Regions from separate parts of the Streptomyces sp. NPDC002994 genome, predicted to be linked through region 1. Evidence: riboswitches for the same ligand, from Rfam matches in the RefSeq annotation. Region 1 holds a riboswitch; each other region holds the start of a gene.

What was found. Region 1 has a riboswitch for cobalamin ahead of metE (5-methyltetrahydropteroyltriglutamate--homocysteine S-methyltransferase). Riboswitches for the same ligand answer to the same signal wherever they lie in the genome.
Region 2: linked by a shared signal. The riboswitch ahead of ABZX79_RS37180 (ABC transporter substrate-binding protein) and the one ahead of metE (5-methyltetrahydropteroyltriglutamate--homocysteine S-methyltransferase) in region 1 are both predicted to bind cobalamin.
Region 3: linked by a shared signal. The riboswitch ahead of ABZX79_RS32340 (ribonucleoside-diphosphate reductase subunit alpha) and the one ahead of metE (5-methyltetrahydropteroyltriglutamate--homocysteine S-methyltransferase) in region 1 are both predicted to bind cobalamin.

What each region holds. Positions count from the first base shown of each region.
Region 1 covers NZ_JBEXNQ010000003.1:265,074-270,519, forward strand. Annotated here, with positions in the region: gene metE (5-methyltetrahydropteroyltriglutamate--homocysteine S-methyltransferase) at 1-1,514, opposite strand, end outside; cobalamin riboswitch at 1,674-1,906, opposite strand; gene ABZX79_RS04985 (DUF4331 family protein) at 2,081-3,049, shown strand; partial or broken gene ABZX79_RS04990 (hypothetical protein) at 3,050-3,277, opposite strand; gene ABZX79_RS04995 (TIM barrel protein) at 3,352-5,166, opposite strand; partial or broken gene ABZX79_RS05000 (shikimate dehydrogenase) at 5,192-5,446, opposite strand, start outside.
Region 2 covers NZ_JBEXNQ010000054.1:9,029-14,474, reverse strand. Annotated here, with positions in the region: gene ABZX79_RS37190 (ATP-binding protein) at 1-88, shown strand, start outside; gene ABZX79_RS37185 (HD domain-containing protein) at 599-1,237, shown strand; cobalamin riboswitch at 1,262-1,399, shown strand; gene ABZX79_RS37180 (ABC transporter substrate-binding protein) at 1,436-2,428, shown strand; gene ABZX79_RS37175 (iron ABC transporter permease) at 2,441-3,499, shown strand; gene ABZX79_RS37170 (ABC transporter ATP-binding protein) at 3,496-4,272, shown strand; gene ABZX79_RS37165 (putative leader peptide) at 4,342-4,455, shown strand; gene ABZX79_RS37160 (MoaD/ThiS family protein) at 4,557-4,835, shown strand; gene ABZX79_RS37155 (cysteine synthase) at 4,835-5,446, shown strand, end outside.
Region 3 covers NZ_JBEXNQ010000033.1:20,424-25,869, forward strand. Annotated here, with positions in the region: gene ABZX79_RS32330 (hypothetical protein) at 1-6, opposite strand, end outside; gene ABZX79_RS32335 (ribonucleotide-diphosphate reductase subunit beta) at 155-1,171, opposite strand; gene ABZX79_RS32340 (ribonucleoside-diphosphate reductase subunit alpha) at 1,171-3,573, opposite strand; cobalamin riboswitch at 3,714-3,845, opposite strand; gene ABZX79_RS32345 (YbdD/YjiX family protein) at 4,179-4,382, opposite strand; gene ABZX79_RS32350 (carbon starvation CstA family protein) at 4,379-5,446, opposite strand, start outside.

The sequences.
Region 1 (5,446 bases):
ATGTCGCCCCGTTCGGGTTCGCCGTGCACCAGCACATCGAGACCCGCCTTCTCCTGGAAGGCTATGACCTCGCGGATCTCCGCCGCGATCCGCTCGTCGTACGCCGGAGAGTCGATGCGCCCCGCCCGCAGATCGGCGCGGGCGCCGCGCAGCTCCGTGGTCTGCGGGAACGAGCCGATGGTGGTCGTGGGCAGGAGCGGCAGGCCGAGCCGGGCCCGCTGGGCCGCTGTTCGCTCGGCGTACGGCTCGGGGCGGCGGGCCTGCGCCGGGGTGATGGCCGAGCAGCGGGCGCGTACAGCCGGGTCGTGGGTGAGCGCGGAGGCGGCGCGGGAGGCCAGAGCGGCCCGGTTCGCGGCGAGTTGGGGCGCGACGGCGTTGGCGCCGCGACTCAGGCCGGTGGCCAGGGTGACGGTTTCCGACACCTTCTGCCGGGCGAAGGCCAGCCAGCGGGCGACCTGCGGGTCCAGGTCGCGTTCGGCGGTGGCGTCCAGCGGCACATGAAGCAGGGAGCAGGACGGCGCGACGTCCACCCGGTCCGCGAGCCCGAGCAGGGTGGCGAGGGTGGAGAGCGAGCTCTCCAGGTCGTTGATCCATACGTTACGGCCGTCGATGACCCCGGCGATCAGCCGCTTGCCCGGCAGACCGCCGGCCGCGGCGAGGTCGTCGAGGTTCGCGGCACCCGGCCCGGTGAAGTCCATGGCCAGGCCCTCGACCGGAGCGTGGGCGAGGACGGGCAGTGCCTCGCCGAGACGGTCGAAGTACGACGCGACAAGGAGCTTCGGCCGGTCGGTGAGCGCGCCGAGCTCGCGGTAGACGCGGGCGGTGGTGCTCAGCACGGCCGGGGACTGGTCCTGCACGAGGGCGGGCTCGTCCAACTGGACCCAGTCGGCGCCCGCCGCCCGAAGGTCCGCGAGGACTGCGGCGTACACCGGCAGCAGCCGGTCGATCAGGGTGAGCGGATCGAATCCGTCGGCGACGTCCGGGGCGGCCTTGGCGAGGAGCAGGAACGTAACGGGGCCGACCAGCACCGGACGGGCGGTGTGGCCGAGTGCGACCGCCTCCCGCAACTCCCCGACCGGGCCCCGGGAGTCGGCGGTGAAGGTGGTGTCCGGGCGGAGTTCCGGCACCAGGTAGTGGTAGTTGGTGTCGAACCACTTGGTCATTTCCAGCGGCGCGCCACGGTCCGTGCCGCGCGCCATGGCGAAGTAGCCGTCCAGCCAATCGGCGGCGAAGGCGGCGCGGTGGCGCGCGGGGATCGCGCCGACCATCACGGCGGTGTCCAGTACGTGGTCGTACAGCGAGAAGCTGCCGGTGGGCACTTCCCGGATGCCGGCGTCCGCCAGCTGCTGCCAGGTGTCGCGGCGCAGTTCGGCGGCGGTCCGGCGCAGGGACGCGGCGCTGATGCGGCCCGCCCAGTAGCCCTCGACGGCCTTCTTGAGCTCCCGGCGCGGGCCCTGACGGGGCCAGCCGTGCACGGTGGGAAGCGAATGCGGGGTGGCGAAACGGTCAGCCACGGGACTCTCCTTCGCGAGTCGCGGAGACGACCCCGGCAACCGGGCGAGGACGCGAAGGAACGGCGTACCGGACAGCACACCGGACGGCTCACAACAGCCGTGCCGCGCCTGCCCGTTACCGCCGACCCGCCCTCGAGGTCACCGAGATCTCCGCATGCGGGGTCGCACGCGGGCAGTGGCAGGTCTTCGGACTCGCGGGCCGGCCTGCCGGGGGCTTGCACCCGGCGGGCACCTACTGGCCGTCGCTTCCCGGTCCCGGAGATCCGGGGCCAGTGCGTATGACGGCGGTCGTTCCCACTCACCGCTGCGGGGCAGTTCCGGATTCCCACCGGATTCCCTCTTACGACGCTTCCGTCCGGCTGACGGAGCGAACCAGCTGCAGGGACAACGTACTCCACGTACCTTCGCTCCCGGCACGACTCCCGGAAGGAGACCGAGGCCGGAGCCAGTGAGGCCGGCAGGAGACGGCACCGTACGGCGAAGGGTCTGTGACGTACACGGACAGCGGTCCACGTATGGCGGGCGCCACCGTGCGCGGAAGGGGCCGGGGGCCGAGGGTGGGTGACATGTCTCATCACCTCAGCGGGCCGAATCTGCGGTCGCCCATGGACGACGCGCGGCTGGATCTGACGGACCTGTTCGCGTTCACGGTGCCGGGCGGGCGCACCGTCCTGATCATGAACGTCCACCCGATCGCCCCGGCCGCGGGCGCGGCGTTCCACCCGGACGCGGTCTACCGCATCAATGTCGACATCGACGGCGACGATCACGCCGACGCGGCGTTCAGCTTCGTCTTCTCCCCGCCCGTCGACGGCCGGCAGACGGCGACCGTGTACTGGGCGACGGGGGCGCAGGCCCGCAGCGCGGAGCCCGGCGGGCAGGAGATCTTCACCGACGCGCCGGTCGCCCTCGGGGCGGAGGCGCGGGTGGTCGAGGCCGGTCCGTACCTCTTCTCGGCCGGTCTGCGCAGCGACCCGTTCTTCGCCGACCTGGACGGCATCGTCAAGGACTTCCAGTGGACCGGCGTGGACTGGGGAGCCGACAAGAACGTTCTGGGCATCGTGCTGGAGGTTCCGAGCGACGAGCTGTGCCCCGACCCGGTGATCGGGGTGTGGGCGCGGGTGAGCCTGCGCCAGGACGGCCGGCTGAAGTCCGTCGACCGCGGGGCCCACCCGTCGCTGACGGCGTACTTCAACCCCGAGGAGGCGAAGGACGCCTACAACGAAGGCGAGCCCGCCGAGGACTGGGCGACGTACAGCGGGCCGTGGACCGAGGTGCTCCGCCACACCGGCGGCTACGACGCGCACGCCGCCGAAGAGGTCCTGCGTACGGTCCTGCCGGACATCCTGGTCTACGACCGCAACCGTCCCGCCGCCTACCCCAACGGCCGGGCTCTCACCGACGACGTCACCTCGACCCGGCTGGCCATGATCTCGGGCGGGAAAGTCGCCAGCGACCACATCGGCCCGCACACCGACCTCCTCCTCGACTTCCCTTACCTGGGCGCACCCCACCCGGATCCGGCAGTCGGCTGATCACGCGCGCGATGCTTGGCGGCGGGTCAGGTCGTGGCCGCCCAGGGCGCCTCGAAAGGTGTACTGGTTGGCGATCCGGAAGACGCAGAACGCGCTGATCATCATGTGTACGTCGATCACGTCCGGGGTGACGAACTCACTGCTTGCCCGGTCCGCGTCCAGGATCTTGCTGATCAGGTCGAGCGCGGGCGTATCCAGGTTCGCGAGCGCCGGCGACCTGCGGATGTGCTCCGCCCGCTGGCGGTCCTTGTCGGCCTGGGGGCCGGCGGCGAGGTCATGGGGCCTCCACTCGTATGCGCAGGCTAGTCACGCTCCGGGGCGGGCGCGGGTGGGTGCTGGGCGGCGAGCCGGACCGGGGCGTTGGCCATGCCGAAGCCGCGGTAATCGCCGACGCGCTGCACGATCTCGAAGAAGACCCGGCCGACGGTGACCGTATAGAGGTGCAGGAACTCGCCGCCCTCGCCCTCGTCGGACCTGTCGTACATCAGCCCGAGCTCACGCAATTCCCGGTGGCGCGCCTCGCCGAGGTCGAAGCGGGCCCGCAGGTCGTCGTAGTAGTTGTCGGGAATCGGCAGCAGTACGTCGTCGGACAGGGCCCGGAGCCGGCGCGCGGTCGCGACGACGTCGTCGTCGGCGAGGGCGATGTGCTGCCCGGGCAGCTCCTGCGAGGCAGCCCCGACGTGCGCCATGTCTAGGGCGAGGCGGACTGTACCGGAGGCGTTGGACATGGCGCGGCTGCGCAACAGTCCGTACGGATCGGCCATTTCGACGCTCTCGTGCGGCCGCAGCCCGAGGACCGAACGGTAGAAGAGGGTCGCCTCGTCGAAGTGGTCCCAGGAATGCCCCAGCGCCACGTGGTCGATATGGCCGATGTGGCCCCGGGGCGGTTCGACGGCATCGAAGTCGTCGCGCCAGCGCGGCTGTGCGGAGTCGCAGAAGAACAGCTCCGTGCCGTCCGGAGCCGCGACGGCGGCGAGCGGCGCCTCGTCGGCGGCGCGGTGACGGGGGAGTGCGGGCGACAGCAGGGACTTGGCACGCGCGGCGGAGAGCGCCGGGTCCGGCGACTCCAGGCCAATGGCCACCAGCGAGGTGTCAGTGGGGCTGTCGGGATGGATGCGGCTGAGGAGAATCCTGGCCCGGCCCTGCTCCCACAGCTCGACCGGCTTGGTCTCATGCTGTCCCGTACGGGCGAATCCCAGCGCACCGAGCAGTCCGCCCAGACGCTTGTGGTCCCGGGTGGCCAGCTCGGCGAAGGCGAACCCCTCGGGCTGCGCGGGTCGGGGGAGGGGCGAGCCGGTGCCGAGTACCTCGGCGACGGACTCCTCCAGCGCGAGCAGGGACCGCATCGCGTCGACGGCCGTACGACCGGCGTCCGCCTGCCGGAAGCTGTCGTTGAAGACCTCCAGCGACAGTGGGCCCGCGTAACCGGTACGCAGGACGTGAGCGAGCAGCCCGGCGAGGTCGAACCCGCCCTGGCCAGGGAAACACCGGTAGTGGCGGCTCCACTGGAGTACGTCCATGGCGAGCAGCGGGGCGTCGGCGAGCTGAAGAAAGAAGATCTTGTCGCCGGGGATGGCCTCGATGCCGCCGGGGTCCGAACCGCGCGACAGGATGTGAAAGCTGTCCAGGCACGTACCCAGATTCGGGTGGTCCGCCATCCGTACGATCCGCCAGGCACGCAGATACGTGTCGACGTGCCGGCCCCAGGCCAGCGCCTCGTACGCGATCTTGATGCCGTGTTCCGCGGCCCGCTCGGCGAGCAGGCGCAGCTGCTCGGCGGCGAGCGCGTCGTCGTCGACGGCGCCGGGGGAGACGTTCGAGCAGACCAGCAGTATGTCGGCGCCGAGCCGCTCCATCAGCCGGAACTTGTGGTCGGCCCGCCGCAGATTGTCCGCGAGCCGGTCCGGGGTGACCGCCTCGAAGTCGCGGAAGGGCTGATAGAGGTCGATCCCCAGCCCCAGCGCTTGTGCTCGCTCGTGGATCTGCTCAGGCGGCAGCGGACACCCCAGCAGATCGTTCTCGAAGATCTCCACGCCGTCGAACCCGGCTCGGGCGACGGCCTCCAGCTTCTCGGTCAGGGATCCGCTGACGGAGACGGTGGCGATGGACTTGCGCATGTTGGGCTCCTGCCTGGTCGGCGACGAGGGCGGCCATGTGGGCGAGCATCCTGCACCGGGTCGGGCTCGCGCCCGGTGAACAGCCGGAAGGCGTGCGCGGCCTGGAACACGGCCATGCCGCCGCCGTCCAGCGTGCGGCAGCCGAGGGCGCGCGCCCGGCGCAGCAGGTCCGTGTCGAGCGGCCGGTAGACCACATCGGCGACCCAGAGCCCCGGATGCAGCAATTCGGCGGGGAAGGGGAGACCCGGGTGGTGGGCCACGCCCATGGGTGTGGCGTGCA
Region 2 (5,446 bases), on a different contig from region 1:
GGACGTATGCCCACGCGCAGAGCTCGGCAAGGTCGTATGGGCTGAGATCTCGACGCCTGCTGGGAGCGGTGATCAGAGTGGTGGGTGAACGTCGGAGGATCGTAGCTGCGGTTACGGCGTGGGGCCTGGTGCTGGAGCTCGTCTTCAACAGGGCGCCCGCAGTGCGGGTGTATGGCGCGGACACGATGGCAGTGAAACTGTGAAAGATCACGGGCACGCGCGGGTCGGGACGGTGCTGCGCTTTGTGGATTGGACGCTGAGCCTGGATGTCTCGGGCAGTGCGCCGATCAACGAGGTGGAGTGCACCACATGCCATGAGGCGGCGGAGCCCGGTGAGTGGGGCGTGTTGGAGGAATGGTGTCTGCGGCACGCGGGCCGTACCCGGCATACCGGGTTCCGGGCCATCACGACGGCGTTCTTCCGCGCGACATGCCATGAGTCGCTGCCGGAGGTTGCCGATGGCAGTGCGTAGAAGGGTGGTTGGCGGGGGCGTTGGTGGGCCAGTGGCCTTAGTCGGTACGTGCGCGTGTCCTGATCTGTGGGAAGGCTGGCTCTGGGGACATGGTGACGGCGTACCCGCAACGCGCAAGCTTGATCCATGACCAACACCGCAGCCGGAATCGCCGCCCCCGACACCAAGCTCGCCACCGCCGCCACCGAACTCGTCCGCGACACGACAAGCGAGCTGATCTACCACCACTCCCGCCGGGTGTACTGGTTCGGCAGCCTCCAGGGGCAGAACCGCGGCCTGAGCTTCGACGCCGAACTCCTCTACATCGGCGCCATGTTCCATGACCTCGGCCTCAACGAGGATTTCCGCACCAGCGGCCGCCGCTTCGAAGTGGACGGCGCCGACGAGGCCCGCCGCTTCCTCCAGAGCCACGGCGTCCCCGAGGACAGCATCCGTCGCGTCTGGACCGCCATCGCCCTGCACACCACTCCCGGCATCCCGCAGTTCATGGAGCCGGAAGTCGCCCTCGTCACCGCCGGGGTGGAGTACGACGTACTCGGCATCAGTTACGACGACATCAGCGCCGAAGACCGCGCCGCGATCACCGCACTCCACCCCCGCCCCGACTTCAAGAAGCGCATCCTCGCCGCCTTCACCGAAGGCATCGCCCCCAAGCCCGAGACCACCTTCGGCAACGTCAAGGCCGACGTACTGGAGCACTTCGTGCCGGGTTACGAGCGAGGCGACTTCGTCGGGACGATTCAGAACTCCGCCTGGCCCGAATGACCACGACGCGGGACGCACTGACAGACTGTGCGCGACCCGGGCGGCAGGATCCAGGAAGCCGGTGCGAATCCGGCACGGTCCCGCCACTGTGACCGGGCATCGCGACTGCCGTCGCCATGCCCGGAAGCCAGGAACTGACCTGCCGCCTTCTTCACCACCGACCAGGGGACGAGGAAATCCCCCGGAGGAGGCACCACTGTGTCCTGCCGTACCCGCCGCGCGCTCGTCGCCACCGCCGCCGCCCTGCTCCCCCTCACAGCCGGCACCGCCTGCACGGCGGCCGGGAAACAGCCCGCGCCCGCGGCAAAGGCCGCCGCCGGCTTCCCCTACACCGTCACCAACTGCGGCGTGAAGACGACGTACACCGCACCCCCCACCCGCGTCGTCACCATGAACCAGCACGTCACCGAGGTGATGCTGGAGCTCGGCCTCGCCAAGTCCCTCGCGGGCACCGCTTACCTCGACGACAAGGTGCTCCCCAAGTACGAGAAGGAGTACAAGGCCACCCCCGTGCTGGCCAAGGAGTACCCCTCGTACGAGAAGCTGCTCGCCGCCAACCCCGACTTCGTGTACGGCGGTTACGCCTCCGCCTTCTCCGCCGGCGACGGCCGCAGCCGCGAGACGCTGAAGAAGTCCGGCATCAACTCCCGCCTGAACACCGAATACTGCGCCGACGGCAAGACCTCGATGGACGCCCTCTACCAGGAGATCCGCGAGGTCGGCCGCACCTTCGGCGTCACCGACCGCGCCGAGCGCTGGATCGCCGACGCCAAAAAGGGCAACGCCGCCACCGAGAAGAAGCTGGCGGGCGCCGACCCCGTCTCCGTCTTCGTCTACGACGGCGGCGACAAGACCGCCTCCACCGTCGGCGGCGCGGGCATCGGCAACGAGATGATCAAGCGCGCGGGCGGCAAGAACGTCTTCGCCCACCTCCCCAAGCCGTTCGCCGACGCCGCCTGGGAAAACGTCGTGGACCGCAAGCCCGAGACGATTCTCATCCTCGACTACGGCGGGACCACCGTCGCCCAGAAGAAGCAGCGCCTCATCGACGACCCCGCCCTCGCCGATGTCCCCGCCGTCAAGAACAAGCGCTTCGCCGTCCTGCCCCTCTCCGACATGGTCCTCGGCGTCCGCGCACCGGCTGCCGTCGACACCCTCGCGCGCCAGCTGCACCCTGAGCTCGAGAAGTAGCGGGCGGCGGCCGTGAGCTGCAAGACCCCCGCCGCCCGCGGGCCCCTGCGCTATCCCCTCCTGCTCACCGCGCTCACCGCCCTGCTCGGCGCGGCGGCGGTCGCGGGACTCGCCCTCGGCTCGGTACGCATCCCCGCCACGCACGTGCTGGAGATCGTCACCGGCGCCGCCGGCCCCGGCCCGTACCGCACGATCGTCCTCGACGTACGGCTGCCACGCGTCCTGCTCGGCGCCGTCGTCGGCGCCGGGCTCGCCGTCATCGGCACCGTCCTCCAGGCCCTCGTACGCAACCAGCTCGCCGACCCCTTCCTCCTCGGCGTCTCATCCGGGGCATCGGTCGGCGCGGTCGGCGTCATAGTCCTGGGGGTCGGTGCCGGCCTCGCCACCACCGTCACCGTTCCGCTCGCCGCCTTCGCGGGCGCGCTCGGCTCACTCGTCCTCGTGTACGGGCTGGCGCGCGGCGGCGGCGCCCCTATGACCACCGGGCGTCTCGTCCTCGCCGGAGTCGCCGTCTCGTACATCCTGTCCGCCCTGACCAGCCTGCTGATGGTCACCTCGGCCCGCGCCGACCACCTCAAAGAAACCCTCTACTGGACCCTCGGCGGCCTCGGCAGCGCCCGCTGGGACATGCTCGCGCTCCCCGCGACCGTCCTCGCCGTCGGTACGGCCCTCCTCATCACCCTCGCCCGGCCGCTCGACCTGCTCCTGGCCGGAGAGGAGGGCGCCACCGTCCTCGGCCTCGACACCGGCCGCTTCCGCGCCGCCGTCTTCGTCCTGGCCTCGCTGCTCACCGGCGTACTCGTCGCCTTCAGCGGCGCGATCGGCTTCGTCGGCCTGATGGTCCCGCACGCCGCGCGCATGGCCGTCGGCGCCGGACACCGCCGGCTGCTGCCCGTCGCCGCGCTCGGTGGTGCGGTTTTCCTGGTCCTGGCCGACCTGGCGGCCCGTACCGTCGCCGCGCCTCAGGACATCCCCGTCGGCGTACTCACGGCGCTCACCGGCGGCCCGTTCTTCCTGTGGATGCTGCGCCGCCGCCCGGAAGGCGGCGGGACCGAAGGAGCCCCGGCGTGACGACCCTGACCGCACAAGGCCTCTCGTACGGCACCGAAGGCCGCCACCTCGTCGACGACGTCACCCTGACCGCCGCCGACGGCGAGACCGTCGGCCTGATCGGCCCCAACGGCAGCGGCAAGACAACCCTCCTGCGCTGCGTGTACGGAACGCTGCGCCCCACCCACGGCCGCGTCCTCCTCGACGGCGACGACCTGCACGCCATGAGCCCGAAGACCCGCGCCCGGCGCATCGCGACCGTCCCGCAGGACGGTGGCGCGGCCGGCTTCGAGCTGACCGTCCGCGAGGTCGTCGCCATGGGCCGCTCCCCGCACAAACGCTTCTGGGAACAGGACACGGAAGCCGACGCCCATCTCGTACGGTCCGCCCTCGCCCGCGTCGGCATCGCGGACCTCGCGGACCGCGGCTTCCCGTCCCTCTCCGGCGGCGAACGCCAGCGGGCCCTGATGGCACGCGCCCTGGTCCAGCAGCCGTCCCTCGTCGTACTCGACGAGCCGACCAACCACCTGGACATCCGCTACCAGCTGCAGATCCTCAGCCTGGTGCGCGACTTGGGCACCACCAACCTGATCGCCCTGCACGACCTGAACCTCGCGGCGTACTACTGCGACCGCCTCTACGTCCTCGACGGCGGCCGGGTCGTCACATCGGGCACCCCGAAGGAAGTCCTCACGGCCGACCTCCTGCACACCGTTTACGGGGTATCCGCCGAGGTCAGCACCCATCCGACGACCGGCGCACCGACCGTCGTCTACCTCCCGTTGTCCACCTAACGAGCATTTTTCGCCCACGATGTGAGATCACATACCGGGAAGGGGCCCGGGAATCTATACGATGACCGCATGGTTCCCCACGACGTGAGTGAGACGACGCCGAGCACCGTGCTGCTCGTAGCGCGCCTGCACGTCGACCTGTGCCGGCTCGCCAGCGCTATCTGTACGACGGCCACGGCCTGAGCCGCGGGCCCATCCAGCACACGCACGTACACGCTTGCCCCTGCGCGGGGGACGAACTGCCGCGCGCCTTTCACGCCACCCTCCTGACAGGAGTCGAAGCCATGGCCATCGAGGTCCGCATCCCGACCATCCTCCGCACCTACACCGACGGCAAGAAGGCCGTCGAGGGCAACGGCGACACGCTCGCCGACCTCTTCGCGGACCTGGAATCGCGCCACACCGGCATCCAGGAGCGCATTGTCGACGGCGACAAGCTGCGCCGCTTCGTGAACGTCTACCTCAACGACGAGGATGTCCGCTTCCTCAAGGGCATCTCCACCAAGCTCACCGACGGCGACAGCGTCACCATCCTCCCGGCCGTCGCCGGCGGCATGGTCTGATGCGGTACGACTCCCCGCTGGCGGCGGTCGGCAACACGCCGCTCGTCCGCCTCCCGCGGCTGTCGCCGTCGGACGACGTCCGCATCTGGGCCAAGCTGGAGGACCGTAACCCCACCGGCTCGATCAAGGACCGCCCCGCGCTCCACATGGTCGAACAGGCGGAGAAGGACGGCCGGTTGACGCCGGGCTGCACCATCCTGGAGCCCACCAGCGGCAACACCGGCATCTCGCTCGCGATGGCGGCCCGCCTCAAGGGCTACGACATCGTGTGCGTCATGCCGGAGAACACCTCCCAGGAGCGGCGCGACCTGCTCAAAATGTGGGGCGCGAAGATCATCTCGTCCCCGGCGGCGGGCGGCTCCAACACGGCCGTACGGGTCGCCAAGGAGCTGTCGGCGCAGAACCCGTCCTGGGTGATGCTGTACCAGTACGGCAACCCCGACAACGCGGGCGCGCACTACGCCACCACCGGCCCGGAGATCCTCACCGACCTCCCGACCATCACGCACTTCGTGGCGGGCCTCGGCACCACCGGCACACTCATGGGCGTAGGCCGCTACCTGCGCGAAAACCTCCCCGACATCAAGATCGTCGCCGCCGAGCCGCGCTAC
Region 3 (5,446 bases), on a different contig from region 1:
GTCCATGCCTTCGTCCCCCACCGTTTCAGTAGAGCAGGTGGGGCGTCGCCGGTGAAGGGTGGAGGGTGGACGGTGGAGCGTGAACGAGACAGCCGGAAAGACGAGTGTGGGCTGTCCCGCACGCATGCGAGACAGCCCACACCCTGAGGACGGATCAGAAGTCGTCGTCGAAGGCGACCGAGCCCTCGACCGCGACCTGGTACGCCGACGGGCGGCGCTCGAAGAAGTTCGTCAGCTCCTGGACGCCCTGGAGCTCCATGAACGAGAACGGGTTCTCCGAGCCGTACACCGGGGCGAAACCGAGGCGCTCCAGACGCTGGTCGGCGACGCACTGGAGGTACTCGCGCATCGACTCGGTGTTCATCCCGGGCAGGCCCTCACCGCACAGGTCGCGGCCGAACTGCAGCTCAGCCTCGACGGCCTCCTTCAGCATGTCCGTGACCTGCTGCTGGAGGGCGTCGTCGAAGAGCTCCGGCTCCTCCTTGCGGACGGTGTCCACGACCTCGAACGCGAAGTTCATGTGCATGGTCTCGTCCCGGAAAACCCAGTTCGTGCCGGTCGCCAGGCCGTGCAGCAGGCCCCGGGAGCGGAACCAGTAGACGTACGCGAACGCACCGTAGAAGAACAGCCCCTCGATGCACGCCGCGAAGCAGATCAGGTTCAGCAGGAAGCGGCGGCGGTCGGCCTTCGACTCCAGGCGGTCAATCTTCTCGACCGAGTCCATCCACTTGAAGCAGAACTGCGCCTTCTCGCGGATCGAGGGGATCTCCTCCACCGCGTCGAACGCCGCCGCGCGGTCGTCCGGGTCGGGGAGGTAGGTGTCCAGGAGGGTCAAGTAGAACTGGACGTGTACGGCTTCCTCGAAGAGCTGGCGCGAGAGGTAGAGGCGCGCCTCGGGGGAGTTGATGTGCTTGTAGAGCGTCAGCACCAGGTTGTTGGAGACGATCGAATCGCCCGTCGCGAAGAACGCGACCAGCCGGCCGATCATGTGCTGCTCACCGGGTGAGAGCTTGGCGAGGTCGGTGACGTCCGAGTGGAGGTCTACCTCCTCCACTGTCCAGGTGTTCTTGATCGCGTCCCGGTAGCGCTCGTAGAAGTCCGGGTAGCGCATGGGGCGAAGAGTCAGCTCGAAGCCCGGGTCGAGCAGGTTCTTTTCGGTATTGGTCGACATTACTGGCAGGCCTCGCAGGACTCGGGGTTCTCAAGGGAGCAGGCGATCGCGTCCGCGTCGGGAGCGGTGGCGGTCGTGGTCTGCTGTACGGGGATGGGGGCGGCGGCGGTCGCGCCGGAGCCGGCTGCGCGGGCGATGCGGGTCGCTGGGCGCGAGCGCAGGTAGTACGTCGTCTTCAGCCCCTTCTTCCAGGCGTACGCGTACATCGAGCTGAGCTTCCCGATGGTCGGCGTCTCCAGGAAGAGGTTCAGGGACTGCGACTGGTCGAGGTACGGCGTACGGGCCGCCGCCATGTCGATCAGTCCGCGCTGCGGGATCTCCCACGCGGTGCGGTAGAGGGCCCGTACTTCCTCGGGGATCCAGCTGAAGCCCTGGACGGAGCCGCTCGCCTCGCGCAGCGCCTCGCGGGACTGGGCGTCCCACACGCCGAGCTTCTTCAGGTCCTCCACCAAGTAGGCGTTGACCTGGAGGAATTCACCGCTCAGCGTCTCGCGCTTGAAGAGGTTGGAAACCTGCGGCTCGATGCACTCGTACACGCCCGCGATCGACGCGATGGTCGCGGTCGGCGCGATCGCGAGGAGCAGGGAGTTGCGCATTCCGGTCTTGGCGATACGGGCGCGCAGCGCGTCCCACCGCTCCGGCCAGGTGACCTCGACGCCGTAGTGGTCGGGGTGCAGGACACCGCGCGCCGCGCGGGTCTTCTCCCAGGCCGGGAGCGGGCCGCTGACCTCGGCGAGGTCGCAGGACGCCTCGTACGCGGCGAGCATGATGCGCTCGGCGATCTTCGTGGAGAGGGCCAGTGCCTCGGGGGAGTCGAAGGGCAGGCGCAGCTTGAAGAAGACGTCCTGGAGACCCATCGCGCCGAGGCCCACCGGACGCCACTTGGCGTTGGAGCGGCCGGCCTGCTCGGTCGGGTAGAAGTTGATGTCGACTACGCGGTCGAGAAAGGTGACGGCCGTACGGACGGTCTCGTCCAGCCGCTCCCAGTCGATTTCGCCGTTCCCGAGAACGAACGAACCGAGGTTGACCGAGCCGAGGTTACAGACGGCCGTTTCGCCGTCGTCCGTGACCTCAAGGATCTCGGTGCAGAGGTTCGAGGAGTGGACGACGGAGCCGGGTTCGGCCGTCTGGTTCGCCGTACGGTTCGACGCGTCCTTGAACGTCATCCAGCCGTTCCCGGTCTGCGCCAGGGTGCGCATCATCCGGCCGTACAGCTGGCGCGCGGGAATCGTCGTACGGGCCAGTCCGTCCGCCTCCGCCTTGCGGTACGCCGCGTCGAAAGCGTCGCCCCACAGGTCGACGAGCTCGGGAACGTCGGAGGGCGAGAACAGCGACCAGTCGGCGTCCGCGTCGACGCGGCGCATGAACTCGTCGGGGATCCAGTGCGCGAGGTTCAGGTTGTGCGTACGCCGCGCCTCCTCACCCGTGTTGTCGCGGAGCTCCAGGAACTCCTCGATGTCCGCGTGCCACGTCTCCAGGTAGACGCAGGCCGCGCCCTTGCGGCGGCCGCCCTGGTTGACGGCGGCGACCGACGAGTCGAGGGTGCGCAGGAAGGGGACGATGCCGTTGGAGTGGCCGTTCGTGCCGCGGATCAGGGAGCCGCGGGCGCGGATGCGGGAGTACGAGAGGCCGATGCCGCCCGCGTGCTTCGAGAGGCGCGCGACCTCGTGGTACCGGCCGTAGATCGAGTCGAGCTCGTCGAGCGGCGAGTCCAGCAGGTAGCAGGACGACATCTGCGGGTGGCGCGTACCGGAGTTGAAGAGCGTAGGCGACGACGGGAGGTAGTCGAGGCGGCTCATCAGGCGGTACAGCGCGGCGACCTCGTCGGCGGCCGCTGCCGACTCGTCCTTCGCCAGGCCGGACGCGACGCGCAGCATGAAGTGCTGGGGCGTTTCGATCACCTGACGGGTGATCGGGTGGCGCAGGAGGTAGCGGCTGTAGACCGTGCGCAGGCCGAAGTAACCGAAGCGGTCGTCGGCCGCGGTGTCGACGAGTGCGTCCAGGCGGGCCGCGTGGGCGGTCACGAAGTCGGCCGTACGGTCGGCGATCAGGCCCTCGCGGTGGCCGACGGAGACCGACTCGGAGAAGGTACGGACGCCCTGCGTCGCCGCCTCGTCCCGGATCGTGCGGGTCAGGAGGCGGGCCGCGAGGCGGGAGTACGCCGGGTCCTCGGAGATCAGCCCGGCGGCGGCGTCGGTGGCGAGACCCCGGAGCTCCGCTGCGTCCGACGCCGCGTTGCGGCCGCGCAGTGCGGCTGCGGCGACTCTGCCCGGGTCGGTGTCGGTGAGGTCGGCGGTGAGGTCGGTCAGGGTCCGCAGAAGTGCGGTCCCAGCTCCTTCAGACGACTCCGACGACTCCGTCGACTCCGTGGCAGTTGCCGGATCGGCTGGCGCGATGGTCACGCGGTGCTCTCCCTCGCTCGGCTCGGGGCCGGCGGGGGAGGCGGGGGCGTACGGGCACACGTCACCCCTGAAGGGCGGCACACCGCGTAGCGTCCACCGGCCCAACCGCGAGGCCCGGACGTGTCGGTATCCGGTTCGGTCGAGCCGGATACGCCGTCGGCAGGTGTTCGGACTCCTGGGTGCGCAAAAGCACACCGATCACACCGTTGCGGGACAGTTCCGGATTCACACCGGATTCCCCTGCGGCGACAGCGAGCATGAGCATACATGTGGGGGCGGTTGGATGGTGCAGCCCCCACATGTTGTGTCACGCGGGAAGGGCACCGGAGTCCTGTGCCGAGGGTCCCAGACCCCGCTCCTCAAACGCCGGAGGGGCTGAGAGTTGCCGCTGCGCGGCAAATCCAGCCCCGCCCGGCAACATCCAGCCCGTCCGGCGTTTGAGGACACGCCCGTAGGGCGTCTGTGTGGGGGACTGGGGGCTCGCCCCCAGTTCGGGAAGGGGCGGGTAGGGGAACAAGCCCCGCGCAGCGGCCCGCCCGCACCCGTACCCCACGCGCACGGGCCGCCGCCTCCCCAGGGGAGACCGGCGGCCCGTGTTGCACCGTTCAGCAGCAGCGGAAGCCCTCGCGGGGGTCCGCCTCGCGGGCGTCCGTGCGGCTGCGTTCGAACTCGCGGCGGGTCATGACCGGCGCCCCAGGGTCGCAGGACCTCGTGTGGGCGACGTACCGGTCGTACGCCGACTCGCCGGTCAACTCGCGGACGTACCAGCGGATGCGGCCCGCCGCGCGCCGTACGTCCGTCAGGGTCATGCGGACGTCCCCGTACCCGTCGGCGCCGTCTCCTTGCTGTTGCCGCCCTCCGGCCCGACGCCTGCCGCGACCAGCTCGGCCTTCTCTTCCTTCGTCGCGATGATCGACGCGGGGGCGACCAACTTGGACTCGACGTACGGCGCCTCGTGGAGCTTCACGCTCTCGGGGTCGCTGATCGCCTTGAGGCAGACCCGGCCGGCGTCGGCGAGCACCACCACGATGAGGACCGCGAAGAGCGCGCACAGCACGCCGTCGACCGTCGAGTTGGTGACGACGGTGTGCATCTGGTCCATGTTCTTGGCAGGCGGCAGCACCTGGCCCGCGTCGATGCCGGCCTGGTACTTGTCGCGCTGCGCGAAGAAGCCGACCTTCACGTCGTCCGAGAAGATCTTCTGCCAGCTGGCGGTGAGTGTGACCGCCACGTCCCAGGCGAGCGGGACCGCTGTGACCCACGCCCACTTCAGGCGGCCGGACTTGACCAGGAGGGTCGTGCAGACCGCGAGAGCGACCGCGGCCAGCAGCTGGTTCGCGATGCCGAAGAGCGGGAAGAGCTGGTTGATGCCGCCCAGCGGGTCGTGTACGCCGACCCACAGGAAGTAACCCCAGCCGCCGACGACGACCGCGCTGGCGAACCAGACGCCCGGCTTCCAGCTGACCTGGCGGAACGGCTTGTAGACGTTGCCGAGCATGTCCTGGAGCATGAAGCGCCCGACGCGGGTGCCGGCGTCCACCGTGGTGAGGATGAACAGCGCCTCGAACATGATCGCGAAGTGGTACCAGAACGCCTTCATGGCCGTGCCGCCGACGACAGCGGAGAAGATCTCCGCCATGCCGAGCGCGAACGTCGGCGCGCCACCCGTGCGCGACAGCAGGCTCTGCTCCTCGACGTCCTTCGCCGCCTGGGCCAGCGCCTCGGGGGAGATGGAGAAGCCCAGGTTCGTCACCGCTTGTGACGCCGCCTGGACGTTGTCGCCGATCACGCCGACCGGAGAGTTGATCGCGAAGTACAGGCCGGGGTCGATGATGCACGCCGTGATCATCGCCATCACCGCGACGAACGATTC